DNA from 3 places in the Vibrio panuliri genome. Region 1 is predicted to be linked to each of the others. Evidence: riboswitches for the same ligand, from Rfam matches in the RefSeq annotation. Region 1 holds a riboswitch; each other region holds the start of a gene.

Region 1 (4,670 bases):
GGGATCTGTGGCACCTTTATGGGTGGTGCGGCAATGTTAGCGCGCCAGCTTGGCCATAAAGTAACAGGGAGTGACGCAAACGTTTACCCACCAATGAGCACGATGCTTGAGTCTCAAGGTATTGAACTAATAGAAGGTTTTGACCCATCTCAGTTAAACCCGGCTCCAGACCTCGTGGTGATTGGTAATGCAATGAGTCGTGGCAATCCCTGCGTTGAATATGTGTTAAATAATAACTTGCGTTACACTTCGGGCCCGCAATGGCTACAAGAATTTTTACTTCATGATCGCTGGGTACTCGCGGTTTCAGGCACTCATGGTAAAACCACAACTTCAAGTATGCTTGCTTGGGTGTTAGAGGCATGCGGTTACCAACCTGGGTTTCTGGTTGGCGGCGTATTGGGCAACTTTGGAATTTCTGCTCGTTTGGGCGAAAGTATGTTTTTTGTCGTTGAAGCAGACGAATATGACAGTGCTTTTTTTGATAAGCGTTCAAAGTTTGTTCACTACCATCCGCGTACGTTAGTGATGAACAACTTAGAGTTCGATCATGCTGACATCTTTGATGATCTTGAAGCGATTAAACGTCAATTCCATCATCTAGTGCGCACGGTTCCGGGTAACGGACGTATCCTTGCGCCGAGCAAAGATGCGGCGATTGCTGACGTGTTAGAGCGTGGTTGCTGGAGTGAAACCGAGTTTACTGGCGAAGAGAATGATTGGCGCGCTGAGAAAATCACCAAAGATGGCTCACAGTTTGATGTTTATCTTAAACAGCAACATGTCGGCACGGTGAAATGGGATCTCGTTGGTGACCACAACGTTGACAATGCATTGATGGCGATCGCTGCTGCGCGCCATGTGGGTGTCACACCTGACTTAGCCTGTGAGGCGTTGGGTAAGTTTATTAATACTAAACGACGTCTCGAGTTAAAAGGCGAAGTCAAAGGGATTAAGGTTTACGACGATTTCGCTCATCACCCTACTGCGATTGAACTGACCACAGGTGGTCTGCGTAACAAGGTTGGCAATGACAAGATCATCGCTGTGCTAGAGCCGCGTTCAGCGACCATGAAGCGTGGAGTACACAAACAAACACTTGCGGCTTCATTGCATCATGCTGATGAGGTATACCTCTATCAACCGGAAGGAATTGCTTGGTCAGTTGCGGAGATAGCAGAGCAGTGCCCTCAGCCAGCTTACACTAATGATGATATTGACCAACTAGTGGCGCAAATTGCCAAGAGTGCTAGACCGGGCGATAACATCCTAGTGATGAGTAATGGTGGATTTGACGGTATTCACGGCAAGCTTCTCGCCAAACTCGCGGAATAAGATTGATGACACAGCAAGATAATAAAGCCATAACGCTCGCTTTTACAGGCGCTTCAGGAGCGCCTTACGGACTACGTTTATTAGAATGTTTGCTTGCGGCTAACTATCAAGTTTACTTACTGATTTCATCTGCTGCTCGCGTGGTGCTTGCCACCGAGCATGGGTTAAAGCTACCAAGTGGCCCTGATGCAGCTAAACAGGCGCTGGTGGAGCATCTTAACTGTGAGCCGAGTAAACTGATTGTTTGTGGTAAAGACGACTGGTTTTCTCCTGTCGCCTCAGGGTCTGCTGCCCCCAAACAAATGGTCGTTTGCCCTTGTTCAGCTGGCAGTGTTGCCGCTATTGCCCACGGTATGTCGGACAACTTGATTGAGCGCGCTGCGGATGTGGTGATGAAAGAGCGTGGGCAGTTGTTACTTGTCGTAAGAGAAACCCCTTTTTCAACATTGCATTTAGAAAATATGCACAAGTTATCGCAGATGGGCGTGACAATTATGCCTGCGGCCCCAGGTTTCTATCATCAGCCAAAAACCATCGACGATTTGGTCGATTTTATGGTGGCAAGGATCTTAGACCATTTAGGCGTTAAGCAAGGTTTGGTGCCTCGTTGGGGCTATGACCAACGTCAGTGATAACCTTGTTGTCTGGGTATTGGATAAATTGACTTTATGATGATTGATTGTAGCCATTGATATTTGGAATGATTACAATCGAGGCGAAACTCATCGGGGAGCCAAGTGCAGCGCACTGGCTGAGATCGACAATTGTCGGGACCCGTGTACCTGAACCAGATAATGCTGGCGTAGGAATTGAGTCAGGATAATTGATAATTATGGATAATTAAGCCTCGACCTCAAACCTGTGCTGCTCAACCTTGGAGAGCGAACAGTGAAAACCACTCTAACAGCCCTAGCCATTGCTTGTGCTTCCTTCTCTGCGTTTGCCGCAGACAATACATTAACCGTTTATACCTATGACTCTTTTGCCGCTGATTGGGGACCGGCTCCTGCAGTGAAAAAAGCGTTTGAAGCGCAGTGTGATGGCTGTGAAGTTAACTTTGTTGCCCTAGATGACGGTGTTTCGATTCTGAACCGTCTGCGTTTGGAAAATGGCAAAAGCAAAGCGGATATTGTTTTAGGGTTAGATAACAACCTTATGGCTGAGGCAAAGAAAACCGGCTTTTTAGTTGAACACTCGGTCGACACTTCAAGCGTTACTATTCCTGGTGGTTGGCAAGATAAAACCTTTGTCCCTTATGACTTTAGTTATTTTGCTTTTGTCTACAACACGGAAAAGCTTGCCAATCCACCGACCAGCTTAAAAGAGCTAGTGGAGCAGCGTGATGATCTAAAAATTATCTATCAAGACCCACGAACGTCGACGCCAGGACAAGGGTTTATGTTGTGGATGAAGTCCGTATACGGTGACGATGTTGCTGCGGCTTGGCAAAAAATCGCGCAAAAAACGGTGACGGTAACCAAAGGTTGGTCTGAGGCATACTCGATGTTCCTCGAAGGTGAAGCGGATATGGTGTTGTCATACACCACGTCGCCTGCCTATCACATTATCGCAGAGCAAGATAAGCGCTTTGCTGCGGCTAACTTCTCTGAAGGTCATTACACTCAAGTGGAGGTGGCTGCAAAAGTTAAAGGTTCGCAACACCCTGAGTTAGCAGATAAATTTATGCAGTTTATCTTAAGTGAGGGCTTCCAATCGGCAATGCCAACGGGCAACTGGATGTATCCAGTGACTGATATTGCATTGCCGCAAGGGTATGAATCTTTGAGCGTGCCAATTAAGGCGCTAAGTTTTACTTCCGATGAAGTTGCAGCGCAGCGTAAAGCATGGATTCGCGAATGGCAAAGCGCATTGACTCGATAGGGTGCTTGCTTGAATTGTACGCCTAAAATCGGGCTAGTGGTCGCGATGGTTATCGCGACCTTTGTATTTTCAGCCCTAGCAGCGTTGTTCTACGCGGCACCCTCACTGAATGTTCTTGCGGTATGGCAAGACCCATACTACCGCCACGTCACGCAGTTTAGTTTCTATCAATCGTTTCTCTCGACACTCATTAGTGTCGGTTTTGCGCTGCCGGTTGCTCATGCGCTATCTAAACGTGATTTTAAAGGCAAAAATCTGCTACTCAGACTGTTTAGTTCAACCTTGGTATTGCCAGTTTTAGTCGGGGTTTTTGGTCTGTTAGCGATTTATGGTAATTCTGGCTTGTTCGCCGATCTGTTTGCTTATTTTGGTGATGAGCTGCCGTTTTCCATCTATGGGTTGAATGGGATTTTGCTGGCGCATGCCTTTTTTAATCTCCCTTATGCTGCCCGGCTTTTATTGCAGGCGCTAGAATCCATTCCACAAGAGCAACATAAGCTGTGTGCCCACCTTGGTATGAGTCAGTGGCAGAAGTTTAAGTGGGTGGAGTGGCCACGCCTGCGTCAACAGTTGCCTCATGTTTCTGGCCTCGTGTTTATGCTGTGCTTTACCAGTTTTGCTACTGTGATGGCGTTGGGCGGCGGACCAAAATCAACCACGATTGAGCTGGCAATTTATCAAGCAATTAAGTTTGATTTTGATTTACAGGCTGGCGCGTTACTGGCGATTTGGCAAATGCTACTTTGTGGCGTGTTAGCGCTAACGATTCAGCGTTTGGCGAAACCCGTTGCGGTAAGTAGTGGCTCGATGACCCATCAACGTTATTTGGTTAACGACACGCTTGGATGGCAAATTTGGGATGGCGCTTGGATCCTTATCGCGAGCTTACTAGTGGTACCGCCGCTGCTGGTGGTGATCGTCAGTGGATTGAACTCGCAGCTTGTTAGCGTGCTGAGCGATGCCCGTTTTTGGCAAGCACTACTCGCTTCCTTGCAAGTAGCTGTGGTAGCGAGTGTCATTGCCCTATCTGCGGGTCTAGCGGTGTTGACCACTAGCCGGCGATTGCGTCTGAATCACAAGGCTCGTCGTGCTGATCAGATTGAGTTACTCGGGACGATTATTCTGGTGACCCCAGGGCTGGTTATTTCAACCGGTCTATTTTTATTGCTCCGCAATATTACCGATGTGTTTAGTTTTGCCTTTTTTATCGTCGTGGCGGTGAATGCATTGATGGGCTTGCCGTATGTGGTGAAAACGCTCTCACAGCCAATGTTGCAGATTGAGCAGCAATACCAATATCTTGCCGCGAGTTTAGGACTAAAAGGCTGGCAACGTTTCAAAGTGATTGAGTGGCGCGGTTTGCAAAAGCCGATGGCGCATGCATTTTCGATCAGCTTTATGTTGGCTATTGGTGACTTAGGGGCCATTGCGCTATTTGGCGGACAAGAGTTTCG
Region 2 (4,670 bases), 310 kb from region 1:
ATGAGTAACGATAAAGGGGTGAAAAACCTCCTCGCCGGAAGACCAAGGGTTCCTGTCCAACGTTAATCGGGGCAGGGTAAGTCGACCCCTAAGGCGAGGCCGAAAGGCGTAGTCGATGGGAAACGGGTTAATATTCCCGTACTTCTTACAATTGCGATGGGGGGGACGGAGAAGGCTAGGTGGGCCTGGCGACGGTTGTCCAGGTTCAAGTGCGTAGGCTTAAGAGTTAGGTAAATCCGGCTCTTTCTAAGGCTGAGACACGACGTCGAGCTACTACGGTAGTGAAGTCATTGATGCCATGCTTCGGGAAAAGCCTCTAAGCTTCAGATTGTAAGGAATCGTACCCCAAACCGACACAGGTGGTCGGGTAGAGAATACCAAGGCGCTTGAGAGAACTCGGGTGAAGGAACTAGGCAAAATGGTACCGTAACTTCGGGAGAAGGTACGCTCTTGACGGTGAAGTCCCTTGCGGATGGAGCTATTGAGAGTCGCAGATACCAGGTGGCTGCAACTGTTTATTAAAAACACAGCACTGTGCAAAATCGTAAGATGACGTATACGGTGTGACGCCTGCCCGGTGCCGGAAGGTTAATTGATGGGGTTAGACTTAGGTCGAAGCTCTTGATCGAAGCCCCGGTAAACGGCGGCCGTAACTATAACGGTCCTAAGGTAGCGAAATTCCTTGTCGGGTAAGTTCCGACCTGCACGAATGGCGTAATGATGGCCACGCTGTCTCCACCCGAGACTCAGTGAAATTGAAATCGCTGTGAAGATGCAGTGTACCCGCGGCTAGACGGAAAGACCCCGTGAACCTTTACTACAGCTTGGCACTGAACATTGACCCTACATGTGTAGGATAGGTGGGAGGCTTTGAAGCACGTACGCCAGTATGTGTGGAGCCGTCCTTGAAATACCACCCTTGTAGTGTTGATGTTCTAACGTCGACCCCTAATCGGGGTTACGGACAGTGCCCGGTGGGTAGTTTGACTGGGGCGGTCTCCTCCCAAAGAGTAACGGAGGAGCACGAAGGTGGGCTAAACACGGTTGGACATCGTGTGGTTAGTGCAATGGCATAAGCCCGCTTAACTGCGAGAATGACAATTCGAGCAGGTACGAAAGTAGGTCATAGTGATCCGGTGGTTCTGTATGGAAGGGCCATCGCTCAACGGATAAAAGGTACTCCGGGGATAACAGGCTGATACCGCCCAAGAGTTCATATCGACGGCGGTGTTTGGCACCTCGATGTCGGCTCATCACATCCACGGGGCTGAAGTCGGTCCCAAGGGTATGGCTGTTCGCCATTTAAAGTGGTACGCGAGCTGGGTTTAGAACGTCGTGAGACAGTTCGGTCCCTATCTGCCGTGGGCGTTGGAGAATTGAAAGGGGCTGCTCCTAGTACGAGAGGACCGGAGTGGACGAACCTCTGGTGTTCGGGTTGTGTCGCCAGACGCATTGCCCGGTAGCTAAGTTCGGAATCGATAACCGCTGAAAGCATCTAAGCGGGAAGCGAGCCTTGAGATGAGTTCTCCCTGATACTTTAAGTATCCTAAAGGGTTGTCGGAGACTACGACGTTGATAGGTCAGGTGTGTAAGTGCTGTGAGGCATTGAGCTAACTGATACTAATTGCCCGTGAGGCTTAACCATACAACACCCAAGGGGTTTTGATGGACTCAAAGAAAGAACAAAACTTGATTGTGTAGAGAACACAAAAACAGCTTTCCGAATTAAAGAATTTGCTTGGCGACCATAGCGATTTGGACCCACCTGATTCCATGCCGAACTCAGAAGTGAAACGAATTAGCGCCGATGGTAGTGTGGGGCTTCCCCATGTGAGAGTAGGACATCGCCAGGCTTTATATTATGGACACTTGCTTGATAGCGAGTAAGCCACTGCGGAGTGGTAGTTCAGTTGGTTAGAATACCGGCCTGTCACGCCGGGGGTCGCGGGTTCGAGTCCCGTCCACTCCGCCACTTATTAAGAAACCTCGCTTTTGCGAGGTTTTTTTGAATCTACGATGTGATAAACTGTAATTTCTACAGGGTTATAGCTCCAATTCGAAAGAATAAGAGTAGCGGATTCCCCCAGTCGTTGAATTAGGGCGTGCTGAGAGTTCGAATCTAACTATCACGATGTAGAGACATTTAGGGGTGTAGCTCCAATTGGCAGAGCAGCGGATTCCAAATCCGCGTGTTGGGAGTTCGAATCTCTCCACCCCTGCCATATACGAAAGCCTCGTCGAAAGACGGGGCTTTTTCGCATCTATCGCTTTTTCAAAGCGAGTGTTGGGAGCTGGGGCGCCAGCCCGGTCGAATCTCTTCACCCCTGCCATATACGAAAGCCTCGTCGAAAGACGGGGCTTTTTCGCATCTATCGCTTTTTCAAAGCGAGTGTTGGGAGCTGGGGCGCCAGCCCGGTCGAATCTCTTCACCCCTACCATCTTCGAAAGCTTCGGCAGAAATGTCGGGGCTTTTTCGTATCTATTAGAAAATAAATTGGAACACTCTGTATCTGTGGTACTTTGTTTTTCGACTCTTAATTCCCATCTCTACATTCTCTAGTTCTTCTGCCAAATTCGTCGCGCAGCTTTCCAAACCATACATTCGCCTTTATATTCCCGTTAAAGTGACTACTGTAACTTTTTCAATCTATAAGCTTTTATCGGGTGAATATTTAGTTTGTAGGCTCGAAATTCTGTCTGTTATGGCTACAATATAGCCACTAACAGTTTTGGGGGATTTATGGGACAGCTTTCCATTTTAGGGTTTATCGCACTGGGTGGTGCGTTTGGTGCATGTTCACGATACTTAGTCTCAGAACTATGCGTCACATTATTAGGACGTGGTTTTCCATACGGTACGTTGACCGTTAACGTAGTGGGCTCGTTCATTATGGGTTTGCTGATCGCAGCCTTTGAAAGTGAGATTATGTCGATAGAACCTTGGCGCCAGATCATTGGCCTTGGGTTTCTTGGGGCGCTAACTACATTCTCGACTTTCTCAATGGACAATGTTTTGCTAATGCAGCAAGGAGCATTCTTTAAGATGGGCCTAAACGTACTGCTTAACGTGTTTTTGAGCATTTCAGCGGCGTGGCTGGGTTTTCAATTGCTGATGAAATCTTAACAATAATTTAAATATTTTCGCACAGGTCGGCTTGGTTTAGACCGACCAAATGCTTATAATTGCATCACTTGTCGGAGTGCCATTGGGCTGAGACCGTTAATTCGGGATCCGTTGAACCTGATCAGATTAGAATCTGCGAAGGGAACAGGAGAAGATATTATACCTAGGGAGTTTTCTATTTCCCCTAGTGTTCCTATCAACATATCGATGTTGTGCTTAGGTTGCTATAACCTAATTTTCGATACCTCTTGTCATACCGTTCCGCCAAGCATTTTTATCCCATACGTTTATATAAAATGAGCAAGGAAAAATGCTATGTCGAGTCGCAAGCAAGCGAGACTGGAAGCTAAACAATTTATTGATACTCTCTCAGTACAGCCTTACCCAAATTCACATAAGGTGTACGTTGAGGGTTCCCGCCCTGATATTCGAGTACCAATGCGTGAAATCTCATTGGCAGATAGCCTTGTAGGAGGCAGCAAAGAAGCCCCTGTATTCGAGCCTAACGAGTCTATACGTGTTTATGATACATCTGGCCTCTATACCGATCCTGAGCATCAAATTGACCTCTACAGTGGCTTACCGAAGCTTCGTGAGCGATGGATTGAAGAGCGTAATGATACAGAAATCCTTGATGATGTGAGTTCGGTTTACACCAAAGAACGCTTAGCTGATGAAACTCTTGATCAACTTCGTTACGGTAATCTACCACGAGTAAGATGTGCTAGTGACGGTAAATGTGTAACTCAACTTCACTATGCTCGCCAAGGCATTATTACACCAGAAATGGAATATATCGCTTTGCGTGAAAATATGGGGCGCGCTCGTTATCGAGATGAAGTCTTAGTTCAACAACACGCAGGTCAAGGTTTCGGCGCTAACTTACCCAAAGATATTACTCCTGAGTTTGTACGTAATGAGGTTGCAGAAGGGCGGGCAATTATTCCGTCTAATATTAACCACCCAGAGTCGGAACCCATGATTATTGGGCGTAACTTTTTAGTCAAAGTTAACGCTAACATTGGTAACTCGTCGGTCACCTCATCGATTGAAGAAGAAGTGGAGAAACTGGTTTGGTCTACCCGTTGGGGAGGCGACACCGTTATGGATCTCTCTACTGGTCGCAATATTCATGAAACGCGAGAGTGGATTCTACGCAATAGCCCGGTACCGATTGGCACGGTTCCAATGTATCAGGCTCTTGAAAAAGTGAACGGTATCGCCGAAAACCTCAATTGGGAAGTGATGAGAGACACGCTTATCGAGCAAGCTGAGCAAGGGGTCGATTACTTTACTATCCATGCAGGTCTGCTTTTACGCTATGTACCGATGACGGCAAAACGTGTGACTGGGATTGTTTCTCGCGGTGGATCTATTATCGCTAAGTGGTGTTTAGCTCATCATCAGGAAAGCTTTCTCTACACCCATTTCCGCGAGATTTGTGAAATTTGCGCTAAGTATGATGTTGCACTCTCTCTTGGTGATGGCCTTAGACCGGGTTCAATCGCTGATGCGAATGATGAAGCGCAATTTGCCGAGCTCAGAA
Region 3 (4,670 bases), on a different replicon from region 1:
AAAGAGAAAATCTTGTTTGAGGTAGTGTAAAAAGCAGTGATGAGCCAGTTCGCCTTTGGCGAGCTGCTCAACAAATGGGTGCTCGGTATATTGCTGCCAATCGGCGCGACAAGCATCGATTAAATCTTGATATTGCATAGTTAACTCACCTTAATATCAATTTAAATTGGGTACGTAATCTTCCGCTTTAGGTAGCGTATCGATGATGTGTTGTGAATACATAAACTGTGCGTAATCATCGTAACGTTTGAGATCAACAGCGGCAGGGCGAAGTGCAAAACGGGTTAACGTGTCGTTCCAAGCACGCTTATTCAGTTCGTTATCTAGCGTGTCGGGGGAATAAGCGACAAACTCTTGCCATGACTGCTTAGGGTGATTGACGATGTAGGTAGTTGCTTGTTCCAGCGCTTTGTTGAATGCTTGGATAGCTTGTTTGTCATAATGGTTAGCATTGGCGACAAATACCAACTCATCGTAGGCTGGAACGCCATGTTCTTCAGGGTAAAAGGTTTTGGCCGCATACCCTTCAAGCGCGAGTTGGTTGGTTTCAAAGTTACGTAATCCACCCCATATTGCATCGACTTTTCCCGATGCCAATGATGAAGATAGTGCCCAGCCAACATTGATAATTTCAACATCGGAGAACTTAACGTTAGCCTGAGAAAGCATGGTGCCGATGGTGGCTTCTTCGTTACCTGCAATTGCGATACCGATTTTCTTGCCTTTTAAATCACTTAGTTGTTCGTTTTTACCGTTATCGAGCACCATCAGAGTGTTAAGAGGGGTCGCGATCAATGTGGCGGAGCGTATCAGTGGTAAACCGGCAGCAACGTCAATGGTGAGGTTAGGCTGATAGGAGATCGCCATATCCACTTTACCCGCAGCGACCAATTTCGGTGGGGTACTTGGATCTGCTGGCTCTTGGATATCGACCTCAAGTCCTTGTTGTTTAAAGTAACCACGCTCTTGTGCAATAACGATAGGACCGTGATTTGGGTTAACAAACCAATCGAGCATCAAGGTGAGTTGTTTGTCTTGTGCCAAAACGTTGTTGGATAGGAGTGCGCTCAGTAGGGCTGCAGCGCTTATCATCTTATGTTGGTTCATTTGAGTTCCTTGTGTTGAGCTTACTTGTTTTCCCATGGAATGGCTTTTTTCAGCAGTGCATCGCTGATGAAGTAGAGAGCGATAGAAAGTGCGGCGAGAATAAACAGTGCGGCAAACATTTCATCGATGATCATGCGCGCATTGGCTTGTAACATCAGGTAGCCAAGTCCTGCACTGGATCCCACCCATTCACCGACGACCGCACCAATCGGCGCGATAACGACAGCAACGCGAATACCAGATGCCAATGTCGGTAGAGAGGCAGGGAACTGAATATGGCGGAGCCGTTGCCATTTTGATGCCCCCATTGTTTTCGCTAAGTCGAGATAGCCAGATGGGGTGTTACGCAAACCGTCATAGCAGCATGTGGTCACCGGGAAGAAGATAATTATCGCCGCCATCACGACTTTCGACGCGATGCCATAGCCGAGCCACAGCATCAGAATAGGGGCAATCGCAAATACGGGTATCGCTTGACTGGCGATTAAGATAGGTAGCAACCAGCGTCTGAGCGGCGCAAAGAGCAACATCTGCAGCGCAAACAACAAGCCCATTGATAGTCCCAACATCAGCCCAAGCAATATCTCTTGCGCGGTAACCCAAGTGTGCTTGAGCAGAATCTCATGACGTGATACCAGCTTTTCGAGCACTTCTAGGGGCGCTGGCAAGATAAAGCTCGGCAGAGCAAAGACCACGACAACCAACTGCCAAAGTGCGAACAGGATAAGTGTGGTTAGCATTAAGCGAACGATGGGCGAGGTTGACCGTGTCATGGTGGTCTGTGCGTCTAGCACCGATGTCCCTGTGCTGTGCTTACTCATAGTCTTGCTCCAATTGATCTAAGATCGCTTGTTGTAGTTCTGCACATTCTGCGTCAAGCACTCTTGGTGGGTTACTTCGTGGTACCGTCAGTTCTCTAGCTTGTGCTGGAGCGCCTTGCAGGACGTAAAGCTGATCTGCCAAACGTACCGCCTCTTGAGGATCGTGGGTGATTAACACGACTGTTTTATCTTTCAATAAATCCGCCGCTAAGGTTTGAAGCTTATGTCGGGTGACAGCATCGAGTGCAGAAAAGGGTTCATCCATTAACACGATAGGTTGCTGCTGCATTAAGGTTCGTGCGAGCGCGACACGTTGGCGCATCCCACCAGATAGTTGTTCGGGCTTTGTGTCGGCATACTCAAACAATCCAACTTGCTTGAGTAGCTGCTCGGCCTTCGCGTATTGGCTCTTGAGGCTGACGTTGCTAAAACGGGCGCTTAAGCAGACGTTATCGCGCACATTTAGCCAAGGTAACAACAAATCTTGTTGCGCCATGTAAGCGATACGGTGACTGAGCGGTAGACCGTCACTGGTGGTTAAATCTCCGTTTTCGATTAGCTTATTATCGAGTAAACCTGCAAGGTAGCGCAGTAGGGTCGTTTTGCCACAACCACTGCGACCAAGCAGGACTGTCCATTGACCTGCTGGAAAGTCAATGTTCACCTGATCAAGTGTTGCTACAGGGCTATCTTTATACTTCAACCCTTTGTTTTTGAGAGCTATACCAACGCTAGTCACGGTGTTGACTGCCTTTGCCAAAGTTCGACCCAGCAAAGAAATGATGCACCGGACCATGACCTTGCCCCACGGCTAATTCGTCTGCATGGGCGATAGCCTGTGAAATATACTCTTTTGCCAGTTTGACCGATTGAGTGACATCATTGCCTTGAGCAAGATAGGAAGCGATCGCCGAGGAGAGGGTACACCCGGTGCCGTGGGTGTTTTTCGTCGCATGACGTTTAGCACTGATAAGTTCAACTGAGTCGCGGGTGATCAAGAGATCGTTACTGTTTTGATCGTGTTCTAAATGTCCGCCTTTCAGTAACACCGCTCCCGCTCCCAGCGCCCGTAAATCCGCGATCATCGCATTCATTGCTTGCTCAGACTGAGGGACAGATTGCTCCGTTAAAGCAGCGCCTTCTGGTAAATTTGGTGTAATGATGTCGGCGAGGGGAAGCAGTTGACTTTTTAGTGTGCTGATCGCCGATTGTTCTAACAAAAGATCCCCGCTGGTCGCGACCATCACAGGGTCAACAATCAAGTGTTGTGGTTGGTACTGTTTAATTTTGCTTGCGACCACCTCAATAATGTTTGAGTCGGCCAACATGCCGATTTTTACCGCTACGATATTGAGATCGGTAAATACGGCATCAAGCTGACTTGCGACATGTTCCAGTGGAATAGGGAAGATGGCACTTACGCCTTGAGTGTTCTGCGATGTGATGGCTGTGATCACTGAGCAGGCATAACTTCCTGTTGCGGATATGGCTTTGATATCGGCCTGAATGCCTGCACCGCCGCCACTATCTGAGCCTGCGATGGTAAGTACAATCGGTGTTTGGGTATGACAAGTTTGCGCCATGGTCGCTCCTATTACTGATGTATAGGAACTATGACCCTGACCAATCAAGACGGATCGCACCCAAGCGGGTTGGGTTGCGCGGACTGCGTGTGGCAAAGTGTTGATAGTTCCCTACGTCAGTGCTAACTGAATCAGGTTCAACGGGTCTCGAAATTCGATCTCAGCCGCCGCATATTTGCTTTGGCCCCCCGACTATGTGCTCAGATATTAACAGTAAGCTCATCAATGTGCTACCGATAGAGCCACGGAATCCTGCATCGTGCAGTCACTTGAGTATTGAAGACTTGATTGATTGCTTTTAGCTTCAGGAATTGAGAAAGGTTGGTTGGCTGCCAAGCCTTTAAACTATCGGAAGCATGGCGAGAAATACGGAAATATGATCAAGGGGAGGGTCGAACACGACAGCACGATCAGTGAATGCGGCGGTTTCCTTGATCATGCTTTCGAGGTTCATTCCAGCTGTGTGCTGCCATAAACTGCACATGCGACTCTATCAACATGGTTGACTCTTGTTGCCAATCCGCTTGTGGTTGTTGGTTGCAAAACTCAAGTGCAAGCACAGTAAGGTGCTGTAAACGTTTCATAGACCAATCACGCAGTTCGATATCTGCGATAGGTTGACTGGCCGTCGCCTGCAACTTACTACTAGCAAGTTGCAGGAATGGGTACGCTTTGGTTGGGTCTTGATAGCGCATGGATTGAAACAGACGTAGACAGCCGTCTAACCAACACGCTATCGCTTTGCTTTGTTGCTCGGTAACCTCTGGGCCCCAAATAGAATCGGGCGCAGAAAGGATCAACTTTTGCAAAGTTTCATCTTGATCATGCTTCCGGTTTTGATACCAGTCAGTGATCTTTTCTAGCCACGATTCTAATGTGATCATGCTGCGTTATCCCATTGCTTTACAAAGTGATTTTCACCGATTTGCTTAACACCTTGCTGCACTATTGCGCTGGTGGCGCGAATTTCATCGGCTTCTTGAGAATAGTTTGGTTCAGTTTCGACCAAATGACCAAATGGTAAATCTGGGTCTGGCACAGCAGAGATAAGCAGTTTGGTGTATGGATGCTGTGGATTGGTTAGAATGGCTTGCGTATCCCCCCATTCAACGATTTGTCCTTTGTACATTACCGCGGTCTCTTCTGCGATGTAGTGCGC

Evidence for each region. Region 1 has a riboswitch for thiamine pyrophosphate ahead of thiB (thiamine ABC transporter substrate binding subunit). Riboswitches for the same ligand answer to the same signal wherever they lie in the genome.
Region 2: linked by a shared signal. The riboswitch ahead of thiC (phosphomethylpyrimidine synthase ThiC) and the one ahead of thiB (thiamine ABC transporter substrate binding subunit) in region 1 are both predicted to bind thiamine pyrophosphate.
Region 3: linked by a shared signal. The riboswitch ahead of thiD (bifunctional hydroxymethylpyrimidine kinase/phosphomethylpyrimidine kinase) and the one ahead of thiB (thiamine ABC transporter substrate binding subunit) in region 1 are both predicted to bind thiamine pyrophosphate.

The regions. Positions count from the first base shown of each region.
Region 1 covers NZ_AP019654.1:2,896,720-2,901,389, reverse strand. The annotation lists gene mpl (UDP-N-acetylmuramate:L-alanyl-gamma-D-glutamyl-meso-diaminopimelate ligase) at 1-1,335, shown strand, start outside; gene GZK95_RS13245 (flavin prenyltransferase UbiX) at 1,341-1,967, shown strand; TPP riboswitch at 2,052-2,161, shown strand; gene thiB (thiamine ABC transporter substrate binding subunit) at 2,224-3,216, shown strand; gene thiP (thiamine/thiamine pyrophosphate ABC transporter permease ThiP) at 3,226-4,670, shown strand, end outside.
Region 2 covers NZ_AP019654.1:3,205,496-3,210,165, reverse strand. The annotation lists rRNA gene GZK95_RS14780 (23S ribosomal RNA) at 1-1,645, shown strand, start outside; rRNA gene rrf (5S ribosomal RNA) at 1,738-1,853, shown strand; tRNA gene GZK95_RS14770 (tRNA-Asp) at 1,896-1,972, shown strand; tRNA gene GZK95_RS14765 (tRNA-Trp) at 2,146-2,222, shown strand; gene crcB (fluoride efflux transporter CrcB) at 2,741-3,124, shown strand; TPP riboswitch at 3,187-3,285, shown strand; gene thiC (phosphomethylpyrimidine synthase ThiC) at 3,440-4,670, shown strand, end outside.
Region 3 covers NZ_AP019655.1:5,462-10,131, forward strand. The annotation lists gene tenA (thiaminase II) at 1-138, opposite strand, end outside; gene GZK95_RS14945 (ABC transporter substrate-binding protein) at 157-1,107, opposite strand; gene GZK95_RS14950 (ABC transporter permease) at 1,128-1,880, opposite strand; gene GZK95_RS14955 (ABC transporter ATP-binding protein) at 1,921-2,724, opposite strand; gene thiD (bifunctional hydroxymethylpyrimidine kinase/phosphomethylpyrimidine kinase) at 2,660-3,511, opposite strand; TPP riboswitch at 3,603-3,712, opposite strand; gene GZK95_RS14965 (transcriptional regulator) at 3,922-4,395, opposite strand; gene GZK95_RS14970 (ATP-binding cassette domain-containing protein) at 4,392-4,670, opposite strand, start outside.